4 regions of the Desulfitobacterium sp. PCE1 genome follow, and region 1 is predicted to be linked to each of the others. Evidence: predicted binding sites of a transcription regulator. Region 1 holds the regulator's gene; each other region holds the start of a gene.

The links. The regulator LexA, encoded in region 1, represses DNA repair genes until DNA is damaged. The targets are predictions, from matches to a motif close to CNAACANNTGTTNG.
Region 2: a site for LexA is predicted at 1,968-1,981, ahead of uvrB (excinuclease ABC subunit UvrB). Genes of this name have one in related genera too.
Region 3: a site for LexA is predicted at 1,900-1,913, ahead of DESPCE1_RS0105090 (DNA polymerase IV). Genes of this name have one in related genera too.
Region 4: a site for LexA is predicted at 1,469-1,482, ahead of DESPCE1_RS0115465 (putative DNA modification/repair radical SAM protein). Genes of this name have one in related genera too.

What each region holds. Positions count from the first base shown of each region.
Region 1 covers NZ_KB913023.1:2,152,481-2,155,896, reverse strand. The annotation lists gene DESPCE1_RS0110705 (hypothetical protein) at 6-1,124, opposite strand; gene lexA (transcriptional repressor LexA) at 1,168-1,782, opposite strand; gene DESPCE1_RS0110695 (LysM peptidoglycan-binding domain-containing protein) at 1,953-2,315, shown strand; gene DESPCE1_RS0110690 (M23 family metallopeptidase) at 2,375-3,226, shown strand; gene DESPCE1_RS0110685 (D-alanyl-D-alanine carboxypeptidase family protein) at 3,351-3,416, shown strand, end outside.
Region 2 covers NZ_KB913023.1:4,025,437-4,028,852, forward strand. The annotation lists gene uvrB (excinuclease ABC subunit UvrB) at 1-1,852, opposite strand, end outside; gene DESPCE1_RS0119845 (substrate-binding domain-containing protein) at 2,010-3,416, opposite strand, start outside.
Region 3 covers NZ_KB913023.1:1,025,999-1,029,414, forward strand. The annotation lists gene aroF (3-deoxy-7-phosphoheptulonate synthase) at 1-150, shown strand, start outside; gene DESPCE1_RS0105085 (hypothetical protein) at 270-530, opposite strand; gene DESPCE1_RS0105090 (DNA polymerase IV) at 554-1,807, opposite strand; gene DESPCE1_RS0105095 (NAD(P)/FAD-dependent oxidoreductase) at 2,119-3,416, shown strand, end outside.
Region 4 covers NZ_KB913023.1:3,091,114-3,094,529, reverse strand. The annotation lists gene DESPCE1_RS0115475 (proline--tRNA ligase) at 1-564, shown strand, start outside; gene DESPCE1_RS0115470 (hypothetical protein) at 789-1,343, shown strand; gene DESPCE1_RS0115465 (putative DNA modification/repair radical SAM protein) at 1,513-2,820, shown strand; gene DESPCE1_RS0115460 (TIGR03915 family putative DNA repair protein) at 2,799-3,416, shown strand, end outside.

The sequences.
Region 1 (3,416 bases):
TAACTTCATAAATTCTCCCCGTTATATCGTTTAATGGGATTATTTCTTCCGAAGTTGACGGTATACACCGCTTCAAGAATTTCATTTTTGCGGGCGGTGATTTCAGCTTTCGGCAAGTCTAAAATTATATCCTCCAACACATAGGGACCATTTTTAAAATGCCCGACTGAAGCTCCGCGAAACTCACCGTCAATCAGCAGATATTGCAGGGTCTCATGCTCCGGGTGCTTGAATTGTTCTTTCAGCCGATGCTCATTGGACTTGACTAAAAAATCATTGCGATGCATGGCAAGGACGAATTTGGGTGTTTCCTTGGCATAAGTTTGCAGCAATGCCCAATCAGATTTCAGTAGGTAACTGTTTTCCATCTCTATAAAAATGCCGTCGGCAAGCATCCCCTCAATCGCCTTTTTGATCTCTTTCCCCGGCAGTTTATAAAACGACTTTACCATATCCCCATCAAATAAAACATGGCGATAGGCAAAGCGTTGTAATAGGATCTTCAGCGACTCCTGCCGAGAATAACGTGCCAGATCTGCATTGGGAAACATTTCGGTAAATTTATACCAGCTCCGATCCCATTCTCCGTCGTATTGATCTTCGTAAATTAAAAATGCTTCCTGCAGGCGGTGGAGTGCAGGGGTTATCTCCTTCACCAGCATCCCGGTGAATTCCTTCATCTGCTGGATGGTTAAGGGACCTTCCCGCTTAATCAGATCCAGCAGCACGTGTTGGCGTTCCGACGGTTTGTCAAGGGGCTTGCGATACAGCGCGGCGAACAATTCCAAATCCTCAACCATAATCCAGCCCAGATTGCCGCCCGCAAACCGCCCTTTGATGAGTTTACGAGTGCTTTGCCTTTTTCGGTTGAATTCGATGTCGTCAAAGTCAGCACGGAAGGTTAAACTTGGCGGGTCGCCGAAACCATTCCAGTAAATACTCTGCCCAGGCTGTGCGTCACGGTAAAGTGATATGTATTCTTCCTCACTTGCCTTGTATGAAAGAAATTGCCGCTCCATGCGAAGGGCCCTAATAGTTTGACTGTCAACGATCTTAATGACCTCCTTTACTTGTACTTCAAGTTCGTATTGTGCAATAAAAAAGCAGATATCCACCCACATCATTGTGGAATGGAGGTCTGCTTTTTATTGCCACGTACCTTATAAATCAGTGTAAAATACGAAATACCCCAATAACCTTACCCAAGACAGTGACATCCTGGGAGTAGATAGGCTCCATATAAGGATTTTCAGGTTGAAGGCGGATGAGTGTTTTTTCTTTGTAGAACCGTTTTACCGTAGCCTCTTCACCGATCATGGCAACCACGATCTCTCCGTTACGGGCCAGTTTTTGCTGGCGTACTAAAATAAGATCCCCGTCCATAATTCCTGCATCAATCATACTTTCACCTTTAACTCTCAGCATGAACACCGTATCTGAGTTAACCAGATCCATTGGAAGCGGGAACGTATCTTCGATATTTTCCTGGGCCAAAATAGGCTGGCCGGCGGTCACCTTGCCAATAATGGGGACAAAAACAGTTCTCTTTTCATTGGGATCGCTGGAGCTGTCTAATATCTCAATGGCTCGAGGTTTCGTTGGGTCGCGGCGTATGTACCCCTTTTCTTCAATGGTCTGCAAATGCCCGTGAACAGTAGAGCTGGACATTAATCCAACTGCATCGCCTATTTCGCGAACAGAGGGGGGATAACCCTTTTCTCGAATAACCCGTTTAATATACTCTAATATATCAGTCTGTCTCTGCGATAAATCAGGATACACCCAATTTCCTCCCTTCATATATTCTAAATCTATTTTAGCATTAAATACCTCCGTGTGCAAACAAATGTTCGAAAAAGTATTGACGAATTCCCGTACTCTCCTTTATACTGTTCTCAGGAACCTATGTTCGTATATATTTGGATTTTATGAGAACATAAAGGAGGATTATTATGAGTACTTGTTCTTCTTCCGTCCGCCATTATAGAAGCTATAATAGAGACTATCGAAATTATCGAATGAGAAAACTGCTAAGGCAACTATGTTCTTATTTGCTGCTTTTTCTCATGATATTTGGAAGTATGGGCTGGTTCTTCTGGGATTGGAATCAGGCAAACAGCAGAGTAGAGAAACTTGTTTTCCAACCGCAAATCGTTCAATCCGGAGATACTCTCTGGTCCTTAGCTGAGAACTCCGGCCTGCAAATCGATACCCGTACACTCGTTCTTAAGATTATGGAATACAATCAACTCACCGATACCACGATACAAACCGGTCAAGTGATTTATACTCCTATCTCAGAGAATCAACCTTAACTATACTTCTAATCCAGCCTTTCCTCCCATATTATGCATTGTAGAGAGGGGAGAGGGGAATGAGGATACGCAGGAGTATCAAACCGAGACAAAAGCACTGGACTTTATTCCTAAAAGTCCTTGTGATCATCTTGATCAGCACAGCCGTCTGGAAGGGCATACATAAGAAACCGGCCATCTCTTCCGATATCTATCCCTATCTCCTGAATCTACCGGCTGAGCTTGTTTTACAATGTCAGAAGGAAGGGAAAGAGATTTCTCCTACGGCCTGGGCAGATTTAATAGCGATACGAAGCACCGTCACTAAGGATGAGGAACTCTATCTCGTCCAACAGTTGCAACAGGATATAGATTTCGAAGAACTCTCCTGGCAAAACAGTGAGTTTCAGATCGATGAAGCAGTGGTCAAACAAACCCTCTGGAAGCGACATGTTCTTTTAACCTATCCCTTTTATGAACCGGGCCGTTTTGTTTTTCCGGTGATTGGTAAGGTCTGGTACATGGATACCTTTGGAGCAGACCGGGAGGGCGGGGTACGCAAACATGAAGGAACGGACATTTTCGGCGCAGAAGGTATTCCCGTCATCAGTATTGGGAACGGCAAAATTGAGAGGTTAGGTTGGAATCGGCTTGGAGGAGAACGGGTAGGTGTTAGGGGAGAGGACGGCAACTATTATTACTATGCTCATCTAAACACCATAAACCCTCATCTTCAGGAAGGTCAAAAAGTTAAGAAGGGGGATTTTTTAGGAACCTTAGGGCATACCGGAGATGCTCTTACAACTCCTGATCATCTACATTTTGGTATTGAGCTTCCTAATGGAGAGTGGGTCAATCCTTATCCTTTCCTAACTATTTGGCAGCAAAGTCAGGAAGAGAACGCTCTTTCACAGAAGAATTCGATTTCATAGAAAGGACTCTTCACGCAAAAGCTTGCCCTTATCCTTAAAATTAATTATTATATATAAGAGGTCAAGACTAAGATCACCCGATCTACAAGAAAGATTTCAATACATTCAATAAAGAAGGCAAGATATGAGTAAAAAATCAAAGAAAAGAATTCCCCTTACGCTTTTAACGATTATCATCACAGCGATAATC
Region 2 (3,416 bases), 1.9 Mb from region 1:
GTTCTGCCAGTTCTTCAGCAGGCATTTTCGAGCCATAGGCTGCTTTCTTTTCTGCAACCTTGGTGGCTTCCGGAGCCTCGTGGATTTTTTTGCGAATGGTCTGGGGGATAATCCCGTGCTTTTCATTATAGGCTTCCTGAATAGCCCGGCGGCGATTGGTTTCGTCGATAGCCACTCTCATGGAGCGGGTTATTTGGTCCGCATACATAATGACTTTCCCTTGGGCATTCCGAGCGGCGCGGCCAATGGTCTGAATCAGGGAGCGTTCAGCGCGGAGAAAGCCCTCTTTGTCCGCGTCGAGAATAGCAACCAGGGAAACTTCCGGAAGATCCAGGCCCTCCCGGAGCAGGTTGATTCCCACGATGACATCGATATCTCCCAAACGCAATTCCCGAAGGATCTCCACCCGCTCCAAGGTCGTAATATCGGAGTGGAGGTATTTGACGGACATATTGAGGTTTTTCAGATAATCCGTTAAATCCTCTGCCATCTTTTTGGTCAGGGTGGTGACGAGAACACGTTCATCCCGTTCAATCCTTTGGTTGATTTCCCCGATAAGATCATCGATCTGACCTTTCGTCGGCCGGACAGAAATCTCCGGGTCCAAAAGCCCGGTGGGTCGAATAATTTGCTCCACAATCTGGGGACAATGTTCCAGCTCATAGGGGCCGGGAGTGGCACTGATGTAGACCCGTTGGGGGACCTGTTCTTCAAATTCAGCGAATTTCAAGGGGCGGTTATCTAAAGCGGAGGGAAGCCGGAATCCGTAGTCTACCAGGGTGGTTTTACGGGAACGGTCCCCTTCATACATACCGCGAACTTGAGGTAAAGTGACATGGGATTCGTCAATCATCATAAGGTAATCCTCAGGGAAAAAGTGCAGAAGGGTATAGGGGGTTTCTCCTGCTTCTCTGAAGGTTAAATGGCGGGAGTAGTTTTCAACACCATTGCAAAACCCCATCTCCCTCAGCATCTCCAGATCATAACGAGTTCTTTGTTCTAAACGCTGAGCCTCCAAAAGTTTATTTTCATCCTTAAATCGTTTGAGCTGCTCTTCTAATTCTTTTTCAATATTCTCGGCAGCTACTAATACTTTATCTCGTGCCGTGACATAGTGAGAGTTCGGGAAAATGGAAACATGTCGGCGTTCTCCTAGTATTTCACCTGTTAGAACATTGATCTCGTAGATATGTTCGATTTCATCCCCAAACATTTCGATACGAATAGCGTGTTCACCGGACCCGGCGGGATGGACTTCAACTACATCTCCACGGACGCGGAAGGTTCCTCGTTCAAAAGCCATATCATTGCGATCATACTGAATGGATATGAGTTTTTTTAAAATTTCATTGCGGTCAATTTCCTGCCCCTGTCGTAAGGAAACCATCAGATCACGGTATTCCTCGGGAGAACCCAAACCATAAATACAAGATACACTGGCCACCACAATCACATCACGACGTTCGAATAAGGCTGCCGTAGCGGAGTGGCGCATTTTATCAATCTCATCATTGATAGAGGAATCCTTTTCTATATAGGTATCGCTGGAAGGGACATAGGCTTCCGGCTGATAGTAATCATAGTAACTGACAAAATACTCCACAGCATTTTCCGGAAAGAACTCCTTGAACTCAGTGTAAAGCTGAGCCGCTAAAGTCTTATTATGAGCGAGAATCAGAGTAGGCCGTTGAACTTTTTCAATAATGTTGGCCATAGTAAAGGTTTTTCCTGAACCTGTTACCCCCAGCAAGGTTTGATGACGTCTGCCGGAATGTATACTTTCGACCAGAGCATCGATTGCCTGGGGCTGATCCCCGGAGGGCTTATAGGGGGCTTGTAAACGGAACTCCATGAGTTACTCCAATCTCCTTTCTTATAAAACTTATAAGTTCTACTATTTGTTCTGGTCTTTAAATCATTCTAAGCAAGATTATATCACTTCTCCATAGGAAACAAAACAAAAAAGCCGAAAATATGTTCGGCTTTTTTGTTAATTTTCGCTGGAAATATTAGGAACCTCCTGCACCCTGTTTCATTTCATTTGAAGCGCCTTCACCTTGCTTACCCTGATTGCCCTGCTTACCTTGCTCCTGCTCTTTCTGCCCCCCTTGCTGTTTCTGTTGCTGCTGTTCTTTCAGGAGCATTTCCGGTGGGACGGTCCGAACTTGATCATTGGCACTTTTTTCTGTTCCCAGAACATTGCCTTTTTCATCAAGGTATTCGCGGATAATTTCCGTATGGACTTTTTCAGTCACTTTCTTTACTCCTTCAGGCATAACTCCCTGTCCCCCGCTCTGTCCCGAAGAGGAGCTTTCCTGGCCTTGACTGCTGGATTCTGCACCTTTTTCTTCACTATTGCCACTACCACTACCATTACTGCTTTTTTCCCCGCCTTTTTGATTCCCTTGGCCTCCAGAACCCTTCGCCTGAGACTCTTCCTTTTTCTTTTCTAGCTCTTTCTGAGCTTCTGCTGCTTTTGTATAGCTTTTCTGAATGAGGGCGAGATTTTCCGTTGTCACGGTTTTAACTGGAATAATCTTAGCCGCCACTTCACCTTGATCACCGGTAATGGATTGGGTTATGTCTACGGATTGCTTATCCATTAATTTCTGAGCCCATTGAAAGGCATTAGCACCTTGAACATAGGGCGCTGTATCAATGTCAGCGATCTGACTGCCAGAGGCAATCCTATGCAATGATTTAGGATTAGCTTCTCCACCCATAAGATAAATTTTATCGGTAAGTCCCATGGTTTTAAGCAACTCATAGGCCAGCGAAATGAGTTTCTCATTCTTGGCACAGATAGCCTTAACTTGACCGGAGTTTTTCTGCAAATGTTCCATAAGGCTTTGTATGGCTATTGTTTCCGATTCGGGAGGATTTGTAATGCTATGTAACGTCAATTTGGAATTTTTACCCAACTCTTGCTTGAAGGCCGCTACATTCATTTGAGCGATAGGATCTTCTGCTTCCCCTTGTAGATAGACAACCTGCCCTTCAGTGACTTTTCCTTGGACTTGCTGAGCCATGAGCCTTCCCACCTGATCCGGATCCGGTAGGATGACCCCCTTGGCTTTCACCCCGGAAGGCAGGCCATTTAAGGCTAGAATCGGTATATCTCCTTTTTGCGCCTCCTTTAAAAAGGATTGCTCCCCTTCTTGAAGAATGAGAACCTTAGCATCCTTAAGGGCTTGGGAATTCCCTTGGTCTTCTCTGTTCAAAACCTTAACTTCCATTTCTTCTTTTTCGGCCATCTCCTGGATACCGAGAAGAAACATGTCTTTGTTAGGATCCTCCTGGTTTAAAGCTACTGCTATTATTTTTTTCTCTTCCTGTTGGGAGGATCTACTCGATGTTTTCTCCTTGCTCCCCATTAAGCCGCCAAAAATATTTTGCATGTTACAGCCGGTTAAGGC
Region 3 (3,416 bases), 1.1 Mb from region 1:
GATGGGCTGCTTATTGAAGTCCATCCTAATCCTGGGGAAGCCCAAAGCGACGGTATCCAATCTCTCACTCCGGAGCAGTTTGCCCGGCTCTCTGCAGAGCTCCGACCCATAGCACAAAGCGTCGGACGGAGTATAGTGCATCCTCAATAGTTTGATCTATGGATAGAAAAAGGAAGCAGAAATCTGGCAAGTGAATCCTGAATATAAGGCAAGGGGGACCGGGAGCAGCTAAGGCGGCTCACGGTCCTCCTTTTGCAGCAGCGTACTTGTCATATCTTATATAAAAACCATTCGCAGGTATGGAGTTCATACTTGAGTTCATACATCTTAAGAAATCCGTTGATAATACTTTGACAGCGAAAAATAATTATGGGATTGCCGGCTATTTTTTCCTCGGATTTTAAGATGATTTTGTCAATGACAATGACAATAGGAATATCTTCGAAGCGAGCCTTGAATTTAACCGGCCGGGGAAAGCCGTATTCATTGAAATGGGCCATCATTTCAATGGGTTGCATGATAACCTTCACTAAAAACACTCCTTTTTTTAGAGCTAAAGCAGGCTGGTCATCGTCGGATACTCCTCTTCGGCGATGACTCCCCCAGTCATGGATTTAAGGCCGGAGTGAAGATAAGAGGAGCGCATAATAGCCTGAGAGCCAAAGCGCTCGCGAATCCCATCAATAGCTTGATCCACCTTTCGCTCCTTTTCATAATCCTTGGCGAAGAGGGAAAGCTGCAGGAAATCATTCTGACAAAGCTCGGAGACTCGAACCCCCAGGTGTCTCAGGGGCTGGCCCTTCCATAATTCGTCAAAGAGCCGACAGGCAATCTCCCAGATTTCATTGGTACAGTCTGTGGCCTGGGAGAGTTTTCGTTGATGAGAATAGGAGAGAAATTCGTTGGTCCGAAAAGAGATGGACACCAGCCGGGTGAAGTACTGACTATGCCTTAACCTGGCGCTGACGGTTTCAACAAGGGAGAGCAGAACCAGGTGAGCCTCCTTGCGATTATCAACATCGAAGGATAGGGTAGTGGAATTGCCCATGCCTTTGACCTCTACCCTTCCGCCGGGACGGACGGGAGAGTTTTCGATTCCGTGAGCATAATTCCAAATTAGAAGGCCATAGCTTTTCAAGATTGCTTTTAAGAGGCGGGGGTCAGTGTGTGCCAACTCTCCAATGGTTTTGATATTGCGGGAGAGAAGTTTCCGGGTAGTTGCTCTTCCCACCATGAAAAGTTCTCCGATGGGCAAGGGCCACATTTTTTCAGGAATCTCTTCAGGAAATAAGGTGTGGACTTTGTCGGGCTTTTGGAGTTCCGAAGCCATCTTTGCTAACAGCTTATTGGTAGAGATGCCGATATTTACAGTAAAGCCCAGCTCCTTTTTAACCCGATCTTTAATTTGATAAGCGATAGCCAGGGGGTCCCCAAAAAGAAGATCCATGGAAGTGAAGTCCAGAAAATATTCATCCACGGAAAATTGTTGGATTAAAGGAGAATACTCCCTTAAGATATCGCCTAGAGCTTTGCTGCACTGACGAAAGAGGAGATAATTAGGCTTGGCAATGATCAAGTCCGGACATTTGGAGAGGGCGGAATATAGGGTTTCCCCGGTTTTGATACCGTATTCTTTAGCTAAGATCGATTTGGCCAGGACGATCCCGTGCCGGGTCAAGGGATCCCCGCCGACTACAGAAGGGACGGTTCTTAAATCCAGGGGATCTCCTTGCTGAAGGCGGTAGGTCGCCTCCCAAGAGAGATAGGCTGAGTTAACATCAATATGAAAAATGATAGGTTTACCCAAAATCTAATCACCACCTATGTAGAGAAACCTTTTTACAACACATTGTTTTTAAAATAAAACAGGATTGTATGATCTGCTTCATATATTATATGCGAATATATGTTCTGCATCAATAGAAACAAATATTCTATAATTGTTAAAATATGCCTTGTTTTCCAAGTTTAAGGTGGTTTGAATAAAGAATTAAAGAATCCAAACGAAAAGTGGATATTTTAATAAAATGTTCGGATTTAGGCTTGAATTATTAAAGAACATAAGGTATAGTTTACTAGGTTTGGCTATAGTTAAGTTTAACCGAGGAGGAATAAGCCTTGAAAAAGTATGATGTGATCATCGTTGGGGCAGGTCCCGCCGGAATTTTTGCTAGTTATGAATTGGCCACAAAAGCACCTGAAGCTGCTGTTCTTTTGATTGAAAAGGGACGGGATATCTATAAACGCAGTTGCCCTATTTTGAAAAAAACCCTTTCTAAATGTCCGCCGCCCAATAAGCAAAGGGAATTTGCCAGCTGTACTCCTGCATGCTCTATTACCAACGGTTTTGGGGGCGCTGGAGCCTATTCTGATGGAAAATTCAATATTACCACAGAGTTTGGGGGATGGCTTACCGAATATCTGCCTCCTTCTGAGGTTTTGAGTCTCATTCACTATGTGGATCAGATTAACTTAAACCATGGAGCCACCAGTTTACTGACGGATCCCAGTACTCCTGCGGTAAAGGAGATTGAGAGGAAGGCCTTAGGAGCCGGCCTGAAGCTCCTTCGGGCTCAAGTCCGGCATCTGGGAACAGAATTAAACCTGGAAATTCTCAAGGATATTTATGAGTACCTTAAAGGAAAAATCGATATGGTGTTCGAAACGGAAGTCGCTGATATTATGACCGATGAAGGAGAAGGACACCTGCGGGTTAAAGGAATCCGTACCAATAAGGGAGAAGAGTACTATGCTCCTAAGGTGGTAGTGGTTCCTGGACGGGATGGTTCAGAGTGGTTTAAAGATGTCTTAAAGAAGTACAATCTGGAAATGAGCAGCAACCAAGTGGATGTAGGAGTTCGTGTCGAAACCCTGGATACCATTATGGAAGATATCAACGAGAATTTGTACGAAGGAAAATTCCTCTACCGGACTTCCGTAGGTACCACCGTGAGAAGCTTTTGCAGCAATCCTTCCGGTCATGTGGTCATTGAGAATCATACCGGGGTCATGCTGGCCAATGGACATGCTTATCGGGATAAGAATCTGGGCAGCAATAATACCAACTTTGCTTTGCTGGTATCCCATAATTTCTCCTATCCCTTCAACAAGCCTACAGAGTATGCCAAGAACATTTCCCGGCTGGCCAATGATTTATCCAACGGCAGTGTATTGCTGCAGACCTTCGGGGATATTATGAAAGGCCGCCGCTCCACAGAGAAGCGTGTCAAGGAAAGCTTTGTGGAACCGACTTTAAAAGAGGCTGTTCCCGGTAACCTGGGGCTGGTGCTTCCTTACTCCACCATGAAGAGCATCATCGAGATGATTGAGGCCTTGGATAAAGTAACGCCCGGTATAGCCTCCGAGCACACCCTGCTTTATGGAGTGGAAGCCAAGTTCTATTCTTCTCGTCCTAA
Region 4 (3,416 bases), 940 kb from region 1:
GTGGAAGCCGGGGAGCCCTGTCCCAAATGCGGCAGCCCTCTCCAAGAAGCACGGGGCATTGAAGTGGGTCAAGTCTTTAAACTGGGTACCAAATACTCCAAAGCTCTCAATGCCGTATTCCTGGATGAGAACGGGGCCGAGCATCCCTGTGTCATGGGGTGCTATGGTATCGGAGTCAGCCGTACCATGGCTGCGGCTATTGAACAAAACAATGATAAGGATGGAATCATCTGGCCCATCCCCATCGCTCCTTATCATGTGATCGTCGTTCCTGTCAATATGAAAGATGAGCAAGTCCGCGAGACGGGCGAGAATTTATACCAGGAGCTGCTGAAACTCGGTGTGGAAGCCGTCCTGGATGATCGGGACGAGAGGCCGGGAGTCAAGTTCAAAGACGCTGACCTGGTAGGCTATCCTCTGAGAGTTACAGTAGGGAGCAAGACTTTGGCCAATGGAGAAGTCGAGCTTCGGGATCGCAAGACAGGGGAAGTTCAGCTGGTGAAAGTGGGAGAGCTGGCAAGCCGTGTCCAGGGAATGATTGGTGAAGCCTTAAGGGTTAAGTAAAGATAGGTAGAATGACTATAACTCGACCGGGAATGCCGTAAAAAGCATCTCCCGGTTTGTTTTTGCATCCATCCATTGAATAAGAAATCGTCCGTTATTTGTACATGATCAGATTTACGGCTTGCTCATAATCATACTTGAATGGAAAATAGAGGGATTTATGTTTGCGTGAAGAATATTAGGAACAGCTGACGATTTTTGTTGATAAGGTGGTGGAGAGAAACATGAGCAGATTGTTTGCTGTCATAATGGTCTTGTTTTTTGGAATTATGGGGACATTATTTAATAACACACATCATCCTTCAGGGCGAACTATTGAGGAAGCAATAGAAAGATCCGGGAGAGAAGTTGTGTCGATCCTCCATAGTGAGAAAGTAAATGACGGAGAAGTAGTGTTCTATCATAAAGGAATTAATGACGGGAATGCTCACAGCGTAGCGGCTGGATATGTCCAAAAGACCAACAGCGGCTGGAAATGGGTATTCGGCGGAGAACATACTGGAATAGATGAAGTAACAGCTCAATACTTTCCCTCTACGAAAGGATACGTGAAAAGCCCTTTTCCCTTAGCGTATGGTGAAATTCTTAGAGGGGATATCGTTAGTATCGGGGTCCTAACAAAGAATTCAGACATAGAAAAGAAAGCGCGCATTGTCAGCAATGAAAAAGGCAAGGTATGGTTTGTCTTATTGAATTCTTCGGAAGGAATATTAAGTAAAATCATAGGTTACAACCAGGTGGGCGAAATAATTTTTTCAAGTGAATATGTTGAACCATAAAGTGAGACCTACAATTTAGGCTTAGAGTGATATGGGGATCAGAAGGCAGCGGGCTATTCTTTCGCTGCCTTGACTATTATAAAAAACGATAAAGTTTTTCATGGGAACAAACAGTCCCTATTGCAAGAATATATGTTCTGTTATATTCTTATAATTGGGGGGGACGGATATGGATGTATTTGATAAACTTACTATTTTGACAGACTCAGCAAAATATGATGTGGCTTGCACTTCCAGTGGGGTCGAGCGTAAGGGTAGGTCAGGCAGCATTGGGAATACGGTAGCGGCCGGGATCTGTCATAGCTTTGCCGCAGACGGTCGGTGTATAACCCTTCTTAAAGTGCTGCTGACCAATATCTGTGTCTACGACTGTAAATATTGTATCAATCGCAGTTCCAATGATGTTCCCAGAGCTGCCTTTACTCCCCGGGAGCTTGCCGAGCTGACGATTAATTTTTACCGTCGCAATTATATTGAGGGGTTATTTTTGAGTTCGGCGGTCATTAAAAATTCGAACTATACGTCCGAACTACTGATTAAGACTTTGGAACTTTTGCGTCATGAGTATCGGTTTGCCGGATATATTCATGTTAAGGCCATTCCCGGTACAGATAATGAGATTTTAACCCGACTGGGCTATCTGGCGGACCGGGTCAGCGTCAATATCGAACTCCCATCCCAGGAGAGCCTGAAGCTTTTGGCTCCCGATAAGAGCAAGGAAGCTATTCTCCGGCCTATGGGTCTCATCAAAGGTAAAATAACGGAAAATACTACGGATCTGATCAAATACCGCCATGCTCCGAAGTTTGTCCCGGCAGGTCAAAGTACCCAGCTCATCGTTGGCGCCACACCGGATACCGATTATAAGATACTGACCCTGGCAGAAGGGCTGTATAAAAAATATCAACTGAAACGAGTCTTTTTCTCGGCTTACATACCGGTTGCCGAACACAGTCTGTTGCCGGCAGTTTCGGCAAAACCACCCCTGTTGAGAGAGCATCGCCTTTATCAAGCAGATTGGCTCCTGCGGTTCTACGGTTTTGAAGCCCGGGAACTATTGGATGAAGGTCATCAAAATTTTAATCTACATGTTGATCCCAAATGCAACTGGGCCCTTAATCATCTGGACCAGTTCCCCGTCGAGATCAATCAAGCCCCTTATGAAATGCTCCTGCGGGTACCGGGAATTGGTGTAACCAGTGCCCGCCGGATTTTGCGGGCACGGAAAATAGCCCATCTCGATTTTGCGGGGTTGAAAAAGCTGGGCGTTGTTCTTAAGCGTGCTCAGTATTTTATTCTCTGCAAAGGAAAAACCCTGGAGGGGCTTAAGGTAACTCCTCATAACGTGATGCAAGCCCTGATGTCCGAGCGGGTCATCGCCAGTCTTCCCTCCCAGGCACCCCAGCAACTGGCCCTGTTCGAGGAGCCACCCATTTCCCGAGAGGATGTGATTCAGTGTTTGACGGGGCAACTTTAGTCTACAAATACGACGGAAGCTTTGAAGGACTCATGTGCTGTGTCTTCACAAGCTATGAGGAGAAGGAAATCCCCCTCGACATTCTCCCGCCGGAGGGCCAGCCTGGCCTCTTTGATACCCTTAAGACTATTGAGACGGACCCTCAAAAGGCTCAGCGCGTGTATGATTCTATCCCCATCAAAATTTCTCTGGAAGCACAAGAACTGGTGAGACTTGGTTTCTTGACCTGTGCCCCGCAAAAGGAACGGCTGATTTTTCTTTTTCTAAGGCTGGGGTACAAGGTAGGAGGGAATGTCATGGGGATGCTGACTGATGAGCATGTCAACGCATTGCAAAAAGCGGTACAGAACTTAACCTTTGAAAGCCACCGCTATAAAGGGTTCGTCCGGTTTTCAATTTATAACGAAGCCTTGGTCGCCATGATTGAACCCCAAAATTTCGTTTTACCTCTCTTGGCCGCTCACTTCTCAAGCCGTTACCCCAATGAAGTCTTTATGATTTTTGACAAGACTCATAAGGCCGCACTAATCCATCAAGCGGGCAGAGCGGAAATCGTGGATGTTGAGGATTGGGAATTGCCGGAGCCGGAAGAAAGC